Linked DNA regions of Aminobacter aminovorans. The protein of the gene in region 1 interacts with the protein of each later gene in a pairwise test. Links are inferred from orthologs where the notes say so. Each region holds a gene or a part of one and is shown on either strand. Other genes may lie near its edges. The genes, in order: ligA and leuS.

Evidence for each region.
Region 2: the proteins of ligA (region 1) and leuS interact in binary tests that used the Escherichia coli proteins (3 or more experiments, as listed by UniProt). The link is inferred for Aminobacter aminovorans from one-to-one orthologs.

What each region holds. Positions count from the first base shown.
Region 1 is NZ_UFSM01000001.1:2,509,646-2,517,541, forward strand. What follows is about bases 1,925-4,865. They hold ligA (NAD-dependent DNA ligase LigA), read left to right. Parts: upstream 1,925-2,287; coding sequence 2,288-4,444; downstream 4,445-4,865. Other genes in these bases: recN (DNA repair protein RecN), read left to right, coding at 1,925-2,157; DY201_RS12225 (3'-5' exonuclease), read left to right, coding at 4,453-4,865. In the rest of the region: DY201_RS12210 (outer membrane protein assembly factor BamD), read left to right, coding at 1-470; more of recN, read left to right, coding at 481-1,924; more of DY201_RS12225, read left to right, coding at 4,866-5,061; DY201_RS12230 (AzlC family ABC transporter permease), read left to right, coding at 5,243-5,971; DY201_RS12235 (AzlD family protein), read left to right, coding at 5,968-6,264; DY201_RS12240 (aminopeptidase P family protein), read right to left, coding at 6,313-7,896. UniProt on the Escherichia coli protein: DNA ligase that catalyzes the formation of phosphodiester linkages between 5'-phosphoryl and 3'-hydroxyl groups in double-stranded DNA using NAD as a coenzyme and as the energy source for the reaction.
Region 2 is NZ_UFSM01000001.1:1,124,162-1,132,322, forward strand. What follows is about bases 1,708-4,913. They hold leuS (leucine--tRNA ligase), read left to right. Parts: upstream 1,708-2,082; coding sequence 2,083-4,713; downstream 4,714-4,913. Other genes in these bases: DY201_RS05450 (YggS family pyridoxal phosphate-dependent enzyme), read right to left, coding at 1,708-1,939; lptE (LPS assembly lipoprotein LptE), read left to right, coding at 4,700-4,913. In the rest of the region: DY201_RS05445 (branched-chain amino acid ABC transporter substrate-binding protein), read left to right, coding at 104-1,204; more of DY201_RS05450, read right to left, coding at 1,277-1,707; more of lptE, read left to right, coding at 4,914-5,263; DY201_RS05465 (AAA family ATPase), read left to right, coding at 5,289-6,419; DY201_RS05470 (DMT family transporter), read right to left, coding at 6,425-7,315; DY201_RS05475 (Lrp/AsnC family transcriptional regulator), read left to right, coding at 7,449-7,886; fsa (fructose-6-phosphate aldolase), read right to left, coding at 7,954-8,161.

The DNA.
Region 1 (7,896 bases):
GCTATTTCCGACAGATTCGCGACGTGACGCAGGATCAGAAGGAAGCCCGCCGCACCATTGAAGCGATGACCGAAGTGGTCCAGCGCTGGCCCGCGTCGGAATATGTCGATGACGCCAACGCCAAGATTCGTTTCGCTCGCGATCAGCTCGCAGGCAAGGAAATGCAGATTGGCCGCTACTATCTCGAGCGCCGCGAATTCATCGCCTCGGCAAAGCGCTTCCGCAACGTGGTCGAGAACTACTCGAACACGCGCCACATCGAAGAAGCGCTGGCTCGCCTGACCGAGACCTACTACGCGATGGGCCTGACTTCGGAAGCCCAGACGGCGGCAGCTGTGCTTGGCCAGAACTATCCTGACAGCCAGTGGTACAAGGATTCGTACAAGCTGCTGCAGTCCGGCGGCCTTGAGCCTCGCGAAAATGCCGGCTCCTGGATTTCCAAGGCCGGAAAGATGTTCTCCGGCGCCTGAACAGAAATAGATGCTCTCGCGCCTGTCGATCCGCGATATCGTCCTGATCGAACGGCTGGACATTGATTTCACGCCTGGCCTTTCCGTGTTGACCGGTGAAACCGGCGCGGGCAAATCCATCCTTCTCGACGCATTGTCGCTCGCGCTTGGCGCACGAGGCGATGCTTCGCTCGTCCGCCATGGTGCGACACAGGGCCAGGTAAGCGCTGTCTTCGACGTGCCGCGCAACCATCCTGCGCGTACGCTGCTCGCCGACAATGCCATCGACGACGATGGCGATATCATCCTGAAACGCGTCCAGACCGCCGACGGGCGCACGCGCGTCTTCGTCAACGACCAGCCGTCCAGCGTCACGCTGATGCGCGACATCGGCCGCGCGCTTGTCGAAATCCACGGTCAGCACGACGATCGCGCGCTCGTCGATGCCGGGGCGCATCGCGACGTGCTCGATTCGTTTGGCGGTCATGTCGGCGAAGCCAAGGCCACCGCCGACGCGTGGAAGTTGTGGCGAGGTGCCGAGCAGGAGCTGTCGCGCCATCGCGCCCGCGTCGATGCCGCGGCGCGCGAAGCCGAATATCTGCGTTCCGCAGTGACCGAACTGACCAAGCTCGACCCCCAGCCGGGGGAGGAGAGCGAACTGGCCGAACTGCGCGCCGCGATGATGCGTGTCGAAAAGATTGCCTCCGAAATCCAGGATGCGCAGGACGTTCTGTCCGGCTCGTCGTCGCCGCTGCCGCAGCTTGCCAGCCTGTTGCGCCGGCTGCAGCGCAAGGCCGCCGAAGTGCCGGGCCTGCTCGACGACGTGGTCAAGTCGCTCGACGAGGCGATGATCTCGCTCGATGCGGCGCAATCGGGCGTCGATGCGGCCCTGCGCGCCACCGAATACGATCCACAGCGGCTGGAGAGGGCCGAGGAGCGGCTGTTTGCCCTGCGCGCGGCAGCGCGCAAGCACAATGTCGCCGTCGACGATCTTGCCAGGCTGCGCGACACCATGGTCGCCGACCTCGCCGATCTCGATGCCGGCGAAGGGCGCCTGCAGGTGTTGGAAACGCAGGCAAGGACCAGCCGCGAGGCTTATGACCGCATCGCCGCAAACCTGTCGGAACTGCGCAAGACGGCGGCCGAGAGCCTGCGCAAGACCGTCATGGCCGAACTGCCGGAACTCAAGCTCGAACGTGCCGAATTCCTGGTCGAGATGTCGAGTGAAACCGACAATCGCATGCAGGAAGGCATCGACCAGGTCGAGTTCTGGGTGCGTACCAATCCTGGCACCCGGCCCGGCCCGATGATGAAAGTTGCCTCGGGTGGCGAGCTGTCGCGCTTCCTCCTGGCGCTGAAGGTGGCGCTTGCCGACCGTGGTTCGGCACCTACACTGGTGTTCGACGAAATTGATACCGGTGTCGGCGGCGCCGTTGCCGATGCCATCGGCCAGCGTCTGGCGCGGCTTTCCAGGCGGGTGCAGGTGCTGTCGGTGACGCATGCGCCGCAGGTCGCGGCACGTGCCGCCACGCATTTCCTGATCTCCAAGAAGGGCAACACCGACAAGGTGGCAACCGGCATTCACGAGATGGACCGCATGGCGCGCCAGGAGGAGATCGCACGCATGCTTTCCGGTGCTTCGATCACCGAGGAGGCGCGCGCCGCCGCCGAGCGCCTGCTGCGCGAGAACACGGCCGTCGCCTCCTGACCCGCCGACTACGGCTCGACTGTCAGGAGCCTTCGCGATCCTGCTGATTTGACGTGGAATTCGGTCTGGGCGGCTCCCGCTTCGCAGCGTCCTGATTTATGGTGGCCGCGTTTTCAGCCGGAGCCGCACCATGTCCGACAAGCCAGTCGATTCGCTCAGCGAGACTGAAGCCGCGGCGGAGCTTGCGCGGCTGGCCGGAGAGATCGCCGGCCATGATTTGCGCTATCACGCCGACGATGCGCCGACGATCTCGGACGCCGACTATGACGCGCTGCGCCGCCGCAATCTCGCAATCGAACAGCGCTTTCCGCAACTGGTGCGCGAGGATTCGCCGTCCAAGTCTGTCGGCGCTGCCGTTTCGGAAAAATTCGGCAAGGTCACGCATGCCGTGCCGATGCTGTCGCTCGACAACGCCTTTGCCGACGAGGACGTCAGCGAATTCGTCGGCCGCATCAGGCGCTTCCTCCGCCTTGGGGCGGACGAGCCGGTGGCGATATCGGCCGAGCCCAAGATCGATGGCCTATCGCTGTCGATTCGCTACGAGAACGGGCGGTTGGTGACGGCTGCGACGCGCGGCGACGGCCAGGTCGGCGAAAACGTCACGGCGAACGCCCGCACCATCGCTGATATTCCGAATGTACTGTCGGGCGACTTCCCTGAAGTGCTGGAGGTGCGTGGCGAGGTCTATATGAGCCACCTCGATTTTGCCGAGCTCAACCGGCGCAATGCGGACGCGGGAAAGCAGATATTCGCCAATCCACGCAATGCGGCCGCCGGTTCGCTGCGCCAGCTCGACACCTCGATCACCGCCAGCCGGCCGTTGCGCTTTTTCGCCTATGCCTGGGGCGAGGTCAGCGACATGCCTGCCGACACGCAGATGGGCATGGTCGCCGCCTTCGGCCGCTATGGCTTCAAGACCAATCCGTTGATGAAGGTGTTCGACAGCGTCGAGGGCCTTCTGTCGCAGTACCGGATGATCGAGGCAAATCGCGCCACGCTCGGCTACGACATTGACGGCGTCGTCTACAAGGTCGACCGGCTCGACCTGCAGCAGCGGCTCGGCTTCGTCTCGCGTTCGCCGCGCTGGGCCATTGCGCACAAATTCCCTGCCGAGAAGGCGACGACGACGCTTCTCGGCATCGACATTCAGGTCGGCCGCACCGGCTCGCTGACGCCGGTGGCGCGGCTGCAACCGGTGACGGTGGGCGGTGTGGTGGTGACCAACGCCACGCTGCATAACGAGGATTACATCAAGGGCATCGGCAACAGCGGCCAGGCCATCCGCGACGACGGCCACGACATCCGCGTCGGCGACACCGTCATCGTCCAGCGCGCGGGCGACGTCATCCCGCAGATCCTCGACGTGGTCATGGAGAAGCGTCCGTCGGACGCGCAGCCCTATCTATTTCCGGCTCGCTGCCCGGCTTGCGACAGCCATGCCGTGCGCGAAGAGGGCGAGGTGGTGCGCCGCTGCACCGGCGGCCTGATCTGCCCGGCGCAGGCGGTGGAGCGGCTCCGCCATTTCGTTTCGCGCAACGCCTTCGACATCGAGGGCCTGGGCGAAAAGCAGATCGAGTTCTTTTTCCAGTCGCAGGACCCGGCATTGCATGTGGGCTCGCCCGCCGACATCTTCACGCTGAAGCGGCGGCAGGAGGGGTCGCTCACCAAGCTCGAGAACATCGACGGCTTCGGTGCGACATCGACGCGCAAGCTGTTTGCGGCGATCGACGACCGTCGCCAGGTCGAGTTCTCGCGCTTCCTGTTTGCGCTCGGCATCCGCCACATCGGCGAGACCAATGCCAAGCGGCTGGCGCGCCACTACATTAATTTCGAGGCGTTCCGCGCCGCCGGCCTTGCCGCCGTGATGCCGGAAGGCAAGGGCGACAAGGGCAATGGCGCCTGGCAGGAGCTGACCGGCGTCAACGGCATCGGCGCCATCGTCGCCGAAGCGGTGGTCGAGTTCTTCGCCGAGGAGCACAACAGGCAGGTGCTCGACGCGCTGCTCGCCGAGGTGACGCCTCTCGAAGAGGAACGCATCGGCGACGTGTCGTCGCCGGTCTCGGGAAAGACTGTCGTCTTCACCGGCTCGCTCGAAAAGATGTCGCGCGACGAAGCCAAGGCTATGGCCGAGAAGCTCGGCGCGAAGGTGGCTGGATCGGTGTCCAAGAAGACCGACCTGGTGGTGGCCGGGCCGGGTGCGGGCTCGAAGCTCAAGGCCGCGACTGACCTTGGCATCGAGGTCATCACAGAGGACCAGTGGTTCGAGCGTGTCGGGCAGGCGGGCTGACAGACTTTATGCGTGCACTTGCCATCGACTTCGAGACTGCCAATGAGCAGCGCAGCAGTCCGTGCTCCATAGGCCTTGCCTGGATCGAGGACGGCGCGGTCATCCGCGTCGAGGAACGGCTGATCCGCCCCAGGGACATGCGCTTTTCGCGCTTCAACATCGCCGTGCACGGCATCCGGCCCGAACATGTCGAGGACGCGGCCGCGTTTCCCGAGGTGATGGAGGAGTTCGAAGAGGATCTCGGCGACACCCTGGTGATCGCCCACAACGCGTCCTTCGACATGAGCGTGCTCAGGGCGAGCTATCAGCTGTATCGCACCGCCTGTCCCGATATCGACTACATCTGCACGCTCAAGATGGCGAAGAAGGTGTGGCAGGAGCTTGCCTCGCATCGGCTCAACGAGGTGTCGCGCCATATCGACTTCTCGTTCAAGCACCACAACGCGGCCGAGGACGCGCATGCCTGCGGCGAAGTGGCGTTGGCGGTCGCGCGCAAGCTGAATGTGTCGGCGCTGCGTGACCTGCCGATGAAGCTCGACATGACGATGGGCCGGCTGCATGCGGGCGGCAATTCGCCATGCTCGGTAAAGCGGCAGCCGAAAGTTGGCAAACGCTGATCATTGGCTCAACCGAATTGATGTGACACGACAAGCCGGCTGACTTATTCAGACCTCCGCGCAGGCTATGGAGCCCTGGTCGAGCTGCCCTGCGTTTCGATGTCGACCTGCATCGTGCATTCAAACAATCAAGATCGATCTGGCAAAGTTCGATCTGCGGCCGATGCGCCACGGAGGCCAAATGTCTGATCGTCGAGGTGAATTCTGGCAAGGCGTGCGCCTGAGCGTGCCGGTGGTGGTCGCTTCGGCGCCCTTTGCCATCCTGTTCGGGGCTCTTGCCGTCGACAACGGTTTTTCCGTCGCCGAGGCGACACTGATGAGCGCCAGCATTTATGGCGGCGCCAGCCAGCTGGTCGGCATCGAGCTGTTCGGTCAGCATGTCGCGCCATGGCTGATCGTGCTGTCGATCTTCGCCGTCAACTTCCGCCACGTGCTCTATTCGGCCGCCGTGGGCAAGCGCATCGACCATTGGCCATTCCTGAAGCAGGCCATCGGATATTTCTTCCTCGTCGATCCGCAATATGCCGAGGCCGAGCGCAAGGGTGAGAATGGAGAGGAAGTGACCTTCGCCTGGTACATGGGCATGGCGCTGCCGATCTATGTCTTCTGGGTTGCCGAAAGCGCGCTCGGCGCGCTGTTCGGGCGGCTGATTCCCAACCCCCATGCAATCGGGCTCGATTTCCTGCTGCCGATTTACTTTCTCGGGCTGGTGATGAGCTTCCGCAAGCGGCCGCGCTGGCTGCCGATCGTCGTCGCCAGTGCCGTTGCCTCGATGATCGCCTACAAGACCGTCGGTTCGCCCTGGCACGTTTCCATTGGCGCACTGGCCGGCGTGCTGTTTGCCGCGGCGATGCCTGTGCGGCCTGACGAGAGCATTGCCGGCGAAGAAACGGCGGAGGTGGTGTCGTGAGCACGACCCTTTGGATCATCATCGCCGGCGCGGTTGCCACCTATCTGACCCGTATCGGCGGGCATCTCGTCATTTCGCGCTTCGATCGCATCCACCCGCGCGTCGAGGCCGGGCTGAACGCCGTGCCGGCGGCAGTGCTGACCACGCTTGTGGCGCCCGCTGCACTCTCGGCCGGTCCGGCTGAGCTGGCAGCACTTGCCGTTGCCGCGGTTGTTTCGCTGCGCGGCGGACTGATGACGATGTTTCTGGCTGGCGCTGCCGTCCTGATCGCGCTTAGGCATTTCATCGGCTGAGCGCAAACCGGCCGCATAAGGCGGCCTGTCGTTTTCATGACACGCCGATCAGGCTATCTGCGCCGTCGCCTTTTCCAGCCACGCCAGCGTTTCGCCGTCGAGCATCGGTCCGATCTCGGCCAGCACGCGGGCATGGTAGGCATTGAGCCAATCCAGCTCTTCGCGGGTCAGCAGGTCTGCACGCAGCAGGCGCTGGTCGAAAGGCGCCAGCGTCAACGTCTCGAAGCCGTGCATGGCGATGTCGCCGCCCGGAAGCTCAGCGGTTGGCGTGACGAGGATCAGGTTTTCCAGCCGGATGCCGTAGTGGCCTTCCTTGTAGTAGCCGGGTTCGTTGGACAGGATCATGCCGGCGAGCAGCTTTTCCATGCCTGTCTTGGCGATGCGCTGCGGGCCTTCGTGGACGGCCAGATAGGAGCCAACGCCGTGACCTGTGCCATGGGCGTAGTCGAGCCCATGCTTCCACAGAGCGATGCGGGCAAGCGCATCGATGTCGGCGCCGCGCGTGCCGGCCGGGAAGCGCGACAGCGAAATCGCGATCATGCCTTTGAGCACCAGAGTGAAGCGTTCGCGCATTTCCTCGCTCGGCCTGCCGACCGGCATCGTGCGGGTGATGTCGGTGGTGCCGTCCTGATACTGCGCTCCCGAATCGAGCAGGAACAGCTCGCCGTCGGCAAGCACGCGGCTGGTCGCCTTCGACACGCGGTAATGCATGATCGCGCCATTCGAGCCGGCACCTGAGATGGTGTCGAACGAGACGTCGCGAAGCGGCATCTGAGTTTCCTCGCCGGTCTGGCGGCGGCATTCTTCCAGCCTTTTCACCACCGCGATCTCGTCGAGGCTGCCCGGCTTCTGCCGGTCGAGCCAGCACAAGAGCTTGGCGACAGCGGCTCCGTCGCGGCGGTGCGCTGCCCGCGAGCCGGCGATCTCTGCCGCGTTCTTGGTCGCGCGCGGCAACCGTGCCGGGTCCGGCACTTGCACCACCGTGCCGCCATTGTCCTCGATCAGTGCGCGCAGCCTGTCGGCGGCAAGCACCGGGTCGAGCGCGATCCTGGCCCCCGACCTGGCAAGGGCTGCGACCGCATCATCGAGCTTGCCTGGTGCCTTGATGTCGGCGAGCTGGGTGAGATAGGCCTCTTCGGTGCGACCAAGCTTGCGCTTGTCCATGAACACGGCGTGGCTGCCATCGGCGGCGAGAATGGCGAAGCCAAGGGCGAGGGGGGTGTGGGGTACATCGCCGCCACGGATATTGAACGCCCAGGCGAGCGACGACGGGTCGGTCAGGATCGCATGGGTGGCGCCGTCATTCTCGATCGCCGAAGCAAGCCGCTTGAGCTTGTCTTTGGCCAGTTCGCCGGCGAAGGCCTCGGGGTGGATCTCGACCGGGGCCAGCGGCGCGTCGGGCTGGTCTTCCCAGATAGCATCGATGGGGTTGCGGGCGAGGGGGACCAGCACGGCGCCGACCTTCTCGGCCGCCGCTGTCAGCGCCTTGACCTCGCCCATGGTGTGCAGCCACGGGTCGATGCCGAGCCTTGCCCCCTTGGGCAGGCTTTCCTTGATCCATATCGAGGGCGGGTTGTCGATCAGGCTTTCGACGGTGAAGATGTCGAGATCGACCTCGTCTCGCACCTGCAG
Region 2 (8,161 bases), 1.4 Mb from region 1 along the record:
ACGCTGGGCCGATTGCGGCCGGCTCGCCGGGCGGGTATTCCCGCCACCAGAGCTTCCGCTGCGCCTTCGCTGCCGGCGGGTAAAAGGGAGAACTACGATGAACATGAAGATCCTTGCGGGCGTCTCGCTCGCCGCGCTGATGGCCTTAGGCTCCGCCGCGCATGCCGACATCACCATCGGCCTCGTTGCTCCGCTGACCGGTCCGGTCGCCGCCTATGGCGACCAGGTCAAGAACGGCGCCCAGGCTGCCGTCGATGTCATCAATGAAAAGGGTGGCATCCTCGGCGAGAAGATCGTGCTGAAGCTCGCCGACGATGCCGGCGATCCAAAGCAGGGCGTCTCCGCTGCCAACCTGCTGGTTGGCGAAGGCGTGAAATATGTCGTTGGCCCGGTGACTTCGGGCGTTGCGATCCCGGCTTCGGACGTCTTTGCCGAAAATGGCATCCTGATGGTGACGCCGACGGCAACAGCGCCGGACCTGACCGCACGCGGCCTGACCAACGTGCTGCGCACCTGCGGTCGTGACGACCAGCAGGCGGAAGTTGCCGCTGCCTACGTGCTCAAGAACATGAAGGACAAGCGCGTCGCCGTGATCGACGACAAGGGCACCTACGGCAAGGGCCTGGCCGAAGCCTTCAAGAAGGCGATCAATGCCGGCGGCCTGACCGAAGTGCAGCAGAACTCGCTTAACCCGGGCGAAAAGGACCTGTCGGCACTGATCACCCGCCTCAAGGCCGACAATGCCGAAGTCATCTACTTCGGCGGCTACCACCCCGAGGGCGGCCTTCTGGCGCGGCAGTTGAAGGACGGTGGCGTCAACGCCGTCATCATCGGCGGCGAAGGCCTGTCGAACACCGAGTTCTGGGCGATCGGCAACGAAGCCGCTGCTGGCACGCTGTTCACCAATGCGACCGACGCACTGAAGAACCCGGCCTCGGCCGAGGCGGTCAAGGTTCTGGCCGACAAGGGCATTCCCGCCGAGGCGTTCACGCTCAACGCCTATGCTGCCGTCGAGGTGCTGAAGGCAGGCATCGAAAAGGCCGGCAAGGCCGACGACGCTGCAGCTGTTGCCGCTGCGCTCAAGTCTGGCGAGCCGATCTCCACCGCCATCGGCAATCTGACTTATGGCGAAACCGGCGACCTGACCTCGCCAAGCTTCTCGCTGTTCAAGTGGGAAGGCGGCAAGATCGTCGCTGCGGAGTAATTTCCGGGCTAGGCAGAAACGAAAAGGCCGGGATGCAGATCCCGGCCTTTTGTGTTCGTGGCTTCTGACATCTCAGCGGGTGCCGAAGATCGCCGAGCCGACCCGCACGCTGGTGGCGCCGAATGCAATCGCAAGTTCGTAGTCGCCCGACATGCCCATCGAAAGCTTCGCGACACCGGCTTCGCGCGCCAGTTTTTCCAGCAGGGCAAAATGCGGGCCGGGGTTTTTGTCGGCCGGCGGGATGCACATCAGGCCTTCGATGGCGAGGTTGTGGACCTCACGGCAGCGCTTGACGAAGGCGACCGCTTCGCGTGGCTCGATGCCGGCCTTTTGCGGTTCGGAGCCGGTGTTGACCTGGACGTAGAGTTTCGGCGACCGACCCTGGCGCTCGATTTCCCGGGCGAGCTCGGCGGCAATCTTCTCGCGGTCGACAGTCTCGATGACGTCGAACAGGGCGACCGCCTCCTTGGCCTTGTTGGATTGCAGCGGGCCGATCAGATGAAGCTCGATGTCGGAAATCTCCGCCTTCAGCTGCGGCCACTTTCCTTGCGCTTCCTGGACGCGGTTTTCGCCGAAGACGCGCTGGCCGGCCTCGATGACGGGGCGGATGTGCTCGGCATCGAAGGTCTTGGAGACCGCCACCAGCACTGTCGAGCCCTCTGGCCTGTTGGCCTCGCGCTCGGCCGCACCTATCTTATGCTTCACCAGAGTGAGCTGTTCGACCGACTTTTCCATGCCGCTGGCCCTGCTGCTTTTTGCCCGCCTCCGGTCTGCCGGAGTTGACGGGTCCGGGAATCCATGATGAACACCCGGCAACGATTTCCTGAACCGCGGGTTTTCGCCCCGGTCCATGCACGCTTTTAAGTGAAAAACATCCGATGGCAACCGAACGATACAATCCGCGCGCGTCCGAACCCAAATGGCAGAAGGCCTGGGGCGAGGCAAAGCTCTTCGAGACCGACAACGACGATCCCCGGCCGAAATACTACGTGCTGGAAATGTTCCCCTATCCGTCGGGGCGCATCCATGTCGGCCACGTCCGTAACTACGCGATGGGCGACGTCGTCGCGCGCTTCCGCCGCGCCATGGGCTACAATGTGCTCCATCCGATGGGTTGGGATGCCTTCGGCATGCCAGCGGAAAACGCTGCGATGAAGAACAAGGTCCATCCCAAGGACTGGACCTACCAGAACATCGCGACGATGCGCACGCAGCTGAAGTCGATGGGCCTGTCGCTCGACTGGAGCCGTGAGTTCGCCACCTGCGACGTCGACTATTACCACCGCCAGCAGATGCTGTTCATCGACTTCGTCGAGAAGGGACTGGTCACCCGCAAGTCGTCCAAGGTCAACTGGGATCCGGAGGACATGACCGTGCTCGCCAACGAGCAGGTCATCGACGGACGCGGCTGGCGTTCCGGCGCGCTGGTCGAACAGCGTGAACTGACGCAGTGGTTCTTCAAGATCACCGATTTTGCACAGGACCTGTCGGACGCGCTCGATGGCCTCGATGAGTGGCCCGAGAAGGTCAAGCTGATGCAGCGCAACTGGATCGGCCGTTCGGAGGGGCTGCTGATCCGTTGGCCGTTGGCCGCTGGTACCGCACCTGCGGGTGAGAACGAACTGGAAGTCTACACGACGCGTCCGGACACGATCTTCGGCGCCTCCTTCATGGCGATCTCGGCCGACCATCCGCTGGCCAAGAAGGCCGCCGAGAGCAAGCCTGAGCTCGCCGCCTTCATGGAAGACGTGCGTCGCATGGGTACGTCGGTTGCAGCGCTGGAAACGGCCGAGAAGAAGGGCATGGACACCGGCATCCGCGTCGTCCATCCGTTCGACCCGAGCTGGACGCTGCCGGTCTATGTCGCCAACTTCGTGCTGATGGACTACGGTACGGGCGCCATCTTCGGCTGCCCGTCGGGCGACCAGCGCGACCTCGATTTCGCCAACAAGTATGGCCTGCCGGTGGTTCCTGTCGTGATGCCGGAGGGCGGCGATGCCGCGACCTTCCAGATCACCGAGGAGGCCTATACCGACGATGGCGTGATGATCAATTCGCGCTTCCTTGACGCCATGAAGCCGGAGGCGGCGTTCAACGACGTTGCCACCCGTCTCGAGCAGATCTCGATCGGCAATCGCCCGATGGGCGAGCGCAAGGTGCAGTTCCGCCTGCGCGACTGGGGCATTTCGCGCCAGCGCTACTGGGGCTGCCCGATCCCGATGATCCACTGCGAGGATTGCGGTGTCGTGCCGGTGCCGAAGGCCGACCTGCCGGTCAGGCTGCCTGACGACGTCGAGTTCGACCGTCCGGGTAATCCGCTCGACCGTCACCCGACCTGGCGCCACGTCAACTGCCCGCAATGCGGCAAGGCGGCACGCCGCGAGACCGACACGATGGACACGTTTGTCGATTCGTCGTGGTATTTCGCGCGCTTCACCGCACCTTGGGAAAACGAACCGACCGATCCGAAGGCCGCCAATGAGTGGCTGCCGGTCGATCAGTATATCGGCGGCATCGAGCATGCGATCCTGCACTTGCTCTATTCGCGCTTCTTCACCCGGGCGATGAGCAAGGCCGGCCACCTCGACCTGTCCGAACCCTTCAAGGGCCTGTTCACGCAAGGCATGGTCGTGCACGAGACCTACCGTCTCGGCAGCGGCCCGAATGGCGAGTGGGTTTCGCCGAGCGACGTCAAGATCGAGGAGACCGACGGCAAGCGGCGGGCGACGCTGATTGCGACCGGCGAGCCGGTCGAGATCGGTTCGATCGAGAAGATGTCGAAGTCGAAGAAGAACGTCGTCGACCCCGACGACATCATCGCCAGCTACGGCGCCGACACCGCACGCTGGTTCGTGCTCAGCGATTCTCCGCCGGAACGCGACGTCGTGTGGACCGAGGCCGGCGTCGAGGGTGCGCATCGTTTCGTACAGCGCGTCTGGCGCCTGGTGTCCGAATCGGCCGACGTGCTGGCCAAGGCGGAAGCCAAGGCAGCCGGCGGGGGCGATGCTGCTGTTGTCTCCAAGGCAGCACACAAGGCGTTGAAATCGGTCGGCGAAGACATTGGCAAGCTCGCCTTCAACAAGGCGGTCGCACGCATCTACGAGCTGACCAACACGCTGCAGGGGCCGCTGGCCGACGCGGCCGCCGGCAAGGCATCGGCAGAGATGGTATCGGCGCTGCGCGAGGCCGTCGACATCCTGATCGTGATGATCGCGCCGATGATGCCGCATCTGGCCGAGGAGTGCTGGGCAGCACTCCAGGGAGATGGACTCGTTGCCGATCGTCCCTGGCCAAAGTTCGATGCAGCACTCGTCGTCGACAACGAAATCACCTATCCGGTGCAGATCAACGGCAAGAAAAGAGCTGATTTGACAATCGCCCGCGACGCAGATCAATTGACCGTCGAAAGAGCGGCGCTGGCACTGGAAGCAGTGCAGAAGGCGCTGGATGGGAAGTCGCCGCGCAAGGTGATTGTTGTGCCGCAGAGGATCGTCAATGTCGTTGCCTGAGGCGCGGAATTCTCCCCGTTCGTTGCGCGTTGCTGCGCGTCTGGCCCTGCTGGCCACGCTTGCACTGGCATCTGCCTGCACCGTGCGTCCGCTTTATTCGGACGGTCCGGCCCAGGCAGGCGTCGAGGCAGGTACGGCGACGCAACTGGCCTCGATCAACATCAAGCCGGTCAATACCCGCTATGGCCAGGAAGTCCGAAACCATCTGATCTTCATGTTCAACGGTGGTGCCGGTCAGCAGGCGGCGGCACCTTACACGATGGATCTGGCGGTGACCGCATTGAGCGAATCGGCGCTGCTCGCCGCGGTGACCAACAAGGACGACGAGCCCACCACCGGCACGATGACGTTGACCGGCATTTATGTGATCACCGACATCAAGACCGGCAAGCGCATCGCCTCGGGCAAGCGCAACGTCTCGGCGTCGTTCGACCGGCCGCGGCAGGAATTCGCCACGCTGCGGGCGCAGCGTGACGCCGAAAATCGCGCTGCACGCGAGCTCGCCGAGTTGCTCAGGCTGGCCATCGCCCAGGATATGTCCAAGGGCTGAGCCTTAGTTTCGGGAGGATCGGTCGATGCGGCTGACATCCTTTTCAGCTGCGGGCTACCGTTCGCTAAGATCGATCCGGCTCGACATCGGCCAGGTCTCGGTCTTCGTCGGCGAGAACGGCGTCGGCAAATCCAACCTCTATCGCGCCCTGCAACTGATCAAGGCCTCCGCCGAGGGCACGCTTGCCCGTGAGATCGCCGCCGAGGGCGGCATGAGTTCGGCGCTGTGGTCGGGCAAGCGGCGGACCGGCCAGCCTGCCCGCGTCATCATCGATGCTGACTTCACCGACGACGAAACGTCAGCCAGATACTCCTACAAGGTCGAGATCGGCCTGCCACCACCTGTAGCAGCCGGCTTTGCGTTCGAGCCGCATGTCAAGGAAGAGACGCTGACCGTCGAAGCCGGGCGCCGCCCGGTCGAGATGATGACGCGCAAGGGCCAGGCGGTGTTTGGCCGCGACGGCGACGGACGCCGGGTCGAGCATCCCGAGCGTATCCTGAATTCTGAAACAGCACTTGCTCTTCTCGGCGGTGCGGGGCGCTATCCCGAAGTTGGCGACCTGCGCGCGGCGGTGGCCGGGTGGCGCTTTTATCATGGCTTCAGGACAGATGCCGATTCACTGGTGCGACGTCCGGCACTTGCGACCACCGCGCCGATGCTCGACGAGGACGGAGCCAATCTGGCCGCCGTTTTTGCAACGCTGAGGCATATCCGCGAAGACACCGTCGATCTCGACCGCTGCATAGCCGACGCGCTTGGCGAGGCGCAGCTCGACGTGCCGGTGCCGGGCGAAAGCGCGACGTTCGGACTTGTGCTGCCGGAATTTCCGCAGCGGGTGTTTCGGCCGCAGGAACTCTCCGACGGGCAGATACGCTTCCTGGCGCTGGCCGGAGCGCTGATGTCCTACCGCCTGCCGCGATTGATCGCGCTGAACGAGCCGGAGGCCAGCCTGCATGTGCGAATGCTGCCCGCTCTTGCCGACATGATCGCGCGGGCCGCCGAGCGCACGCAGGTGTGGGTGGTGACGCACTCGCGCGAACTTGCAGATCTCGTGCATGAGCGCACGGGTTCACGGGCGCTGACCGTCATTCGCGTCGAGGGCGCGACGATGATCGAAGGCATGCGATCGACCGGCCTCATGCCTGGCGACGACTGAGGCCGTCAGGCTTGGGCAACGCGCGGCTTCACCAGGCTCCAGCCCAGCGTCATGCCAGCAGCGGCGATCAGGATCGCGGCAGCGCCGAGCAGTTGTAGCGGCTGCAGGCGATGGCCGAAGGCCACGAAGTCGGCGAGGATGGCCACGACCGGATAGATGAAGGACAGCGAACCCACGAGGTTCGTCGGCAGCTTCTGGATCGCGCCGTAGAGCAAGATGTACATCACGCCGGTATGAATGACGCCGACGGCGACGAGCAGCGCCCAGCTATATGCGTCTGCGGGGAGCTGCGCGAAGTTGGCGAAGGGCGCCAGCATCGCGATGCCGACCGTCACCTGGATGAGCGCGATCAGATGCGGGGGCACGCCCTTGAGCTTCTTGGTGATGATCGCGGCGATGGCGTAGAAAAAGGCAGCTCCGAGAGCCAACAGAATGCCCGAGAGATAGTCGGTGCCGACGGCACCGGCGCCCGGCTTGGACTGGACGATCAGCACCATGCCGCCAAAGGCGATGCCGAGCCATGTCAGCTTGGTCAGTGTCAACCGTTCGCCGAAAAACAGCGCCCCGAGCGCCACCAGCATGAAGGGCTGGGTGTTGTAGACCGCCGTTGCGATCGAGATCGAGGCGCGCGGGAAGGCGGCGAAAAGCAGGATCCAGTTCGAGACGATGGCGAAGCCACCGACAGCGGCCCAGGCGATCTGACGGCGGGTCATCACCTCTGGGCGAAACAGGCCGAGTGCGGCGCAGACGATCAGTAGCGTGACCGCGCCGAAGGCACAGCGCCAGAACACCACATCCATGACCGGCTGGCCGGACAGCACGACAAACAGCCCGATCGTTCCAGAAATCACCATGGCAACGGTCATTTCGACCGTGCCGCGCATCTTGTCCGACATTGTCCAAGTCCCTTGGTTTCAGGACTGGATTTGTACGCTTGTGGTTGGCCGGATTATATGGATTATGGAAGGTGACTGTGAGGCATAGGCTAATCCTGTAAGGTAATCTTACGAAAATACCTAAGAGGCTTGCATGCTGGACGATCTCGACAGGCGCATTGTCGAAATTTTGGTCGATGACGCCCGGATTTCGCTGAAGGAACTGGCCCAGCGGGTGAACCTGTCGTCGCCAAGCACGTCGGAACGCCTCAGGCGCCTTGAGGAGCGTGGCGTGATCCGCGCCTTCACCGTCGACATCGATCCGACTGCGCTCGGCTACACCTTGCAGGCGATCGTGCGTATCCGGCCGCTGCCGGGCAAGCTGCATCAGGTGCAGAAGCTGATCGAGGACATCGCGCAGTTTTCGGAATGCGACAAGGTGACCGGCGATGACTGTTTCATCGCCCGCCTGCACATCCGCTCCATCGACGAGCTCGACAAGATCCTCGACCAGATCACCGACAAGGCCGAAACCAACAGTTCGATCGTCAAGGCGCAGCCAGTGAAACGGCGCTTGCCGCCGCTGGCCTGAGATTGCATTGGGCACAAAAAAGCCGGCGCTTGTGGCGCCGGCTTTCGATAGCGGGCTGAAGAAGAGATCAGCCGATCTTCTGGCCGGTCTTGGCCCAGTCGGCGAGGAACATCTCGAGCCCCTTGTCGGTCAGCGGGTGCTTGACCAGCGCCTTCAGCGTTGCCGGCGGGATTGTGGCGACGTCGGCACCGATCAGCGCCGCACGCTTGACGTGGTCGACGGTGCGGATCGAAGCGGCGAGAATCTCGGTGTCGAAGCCGTAATTGTCATAGATG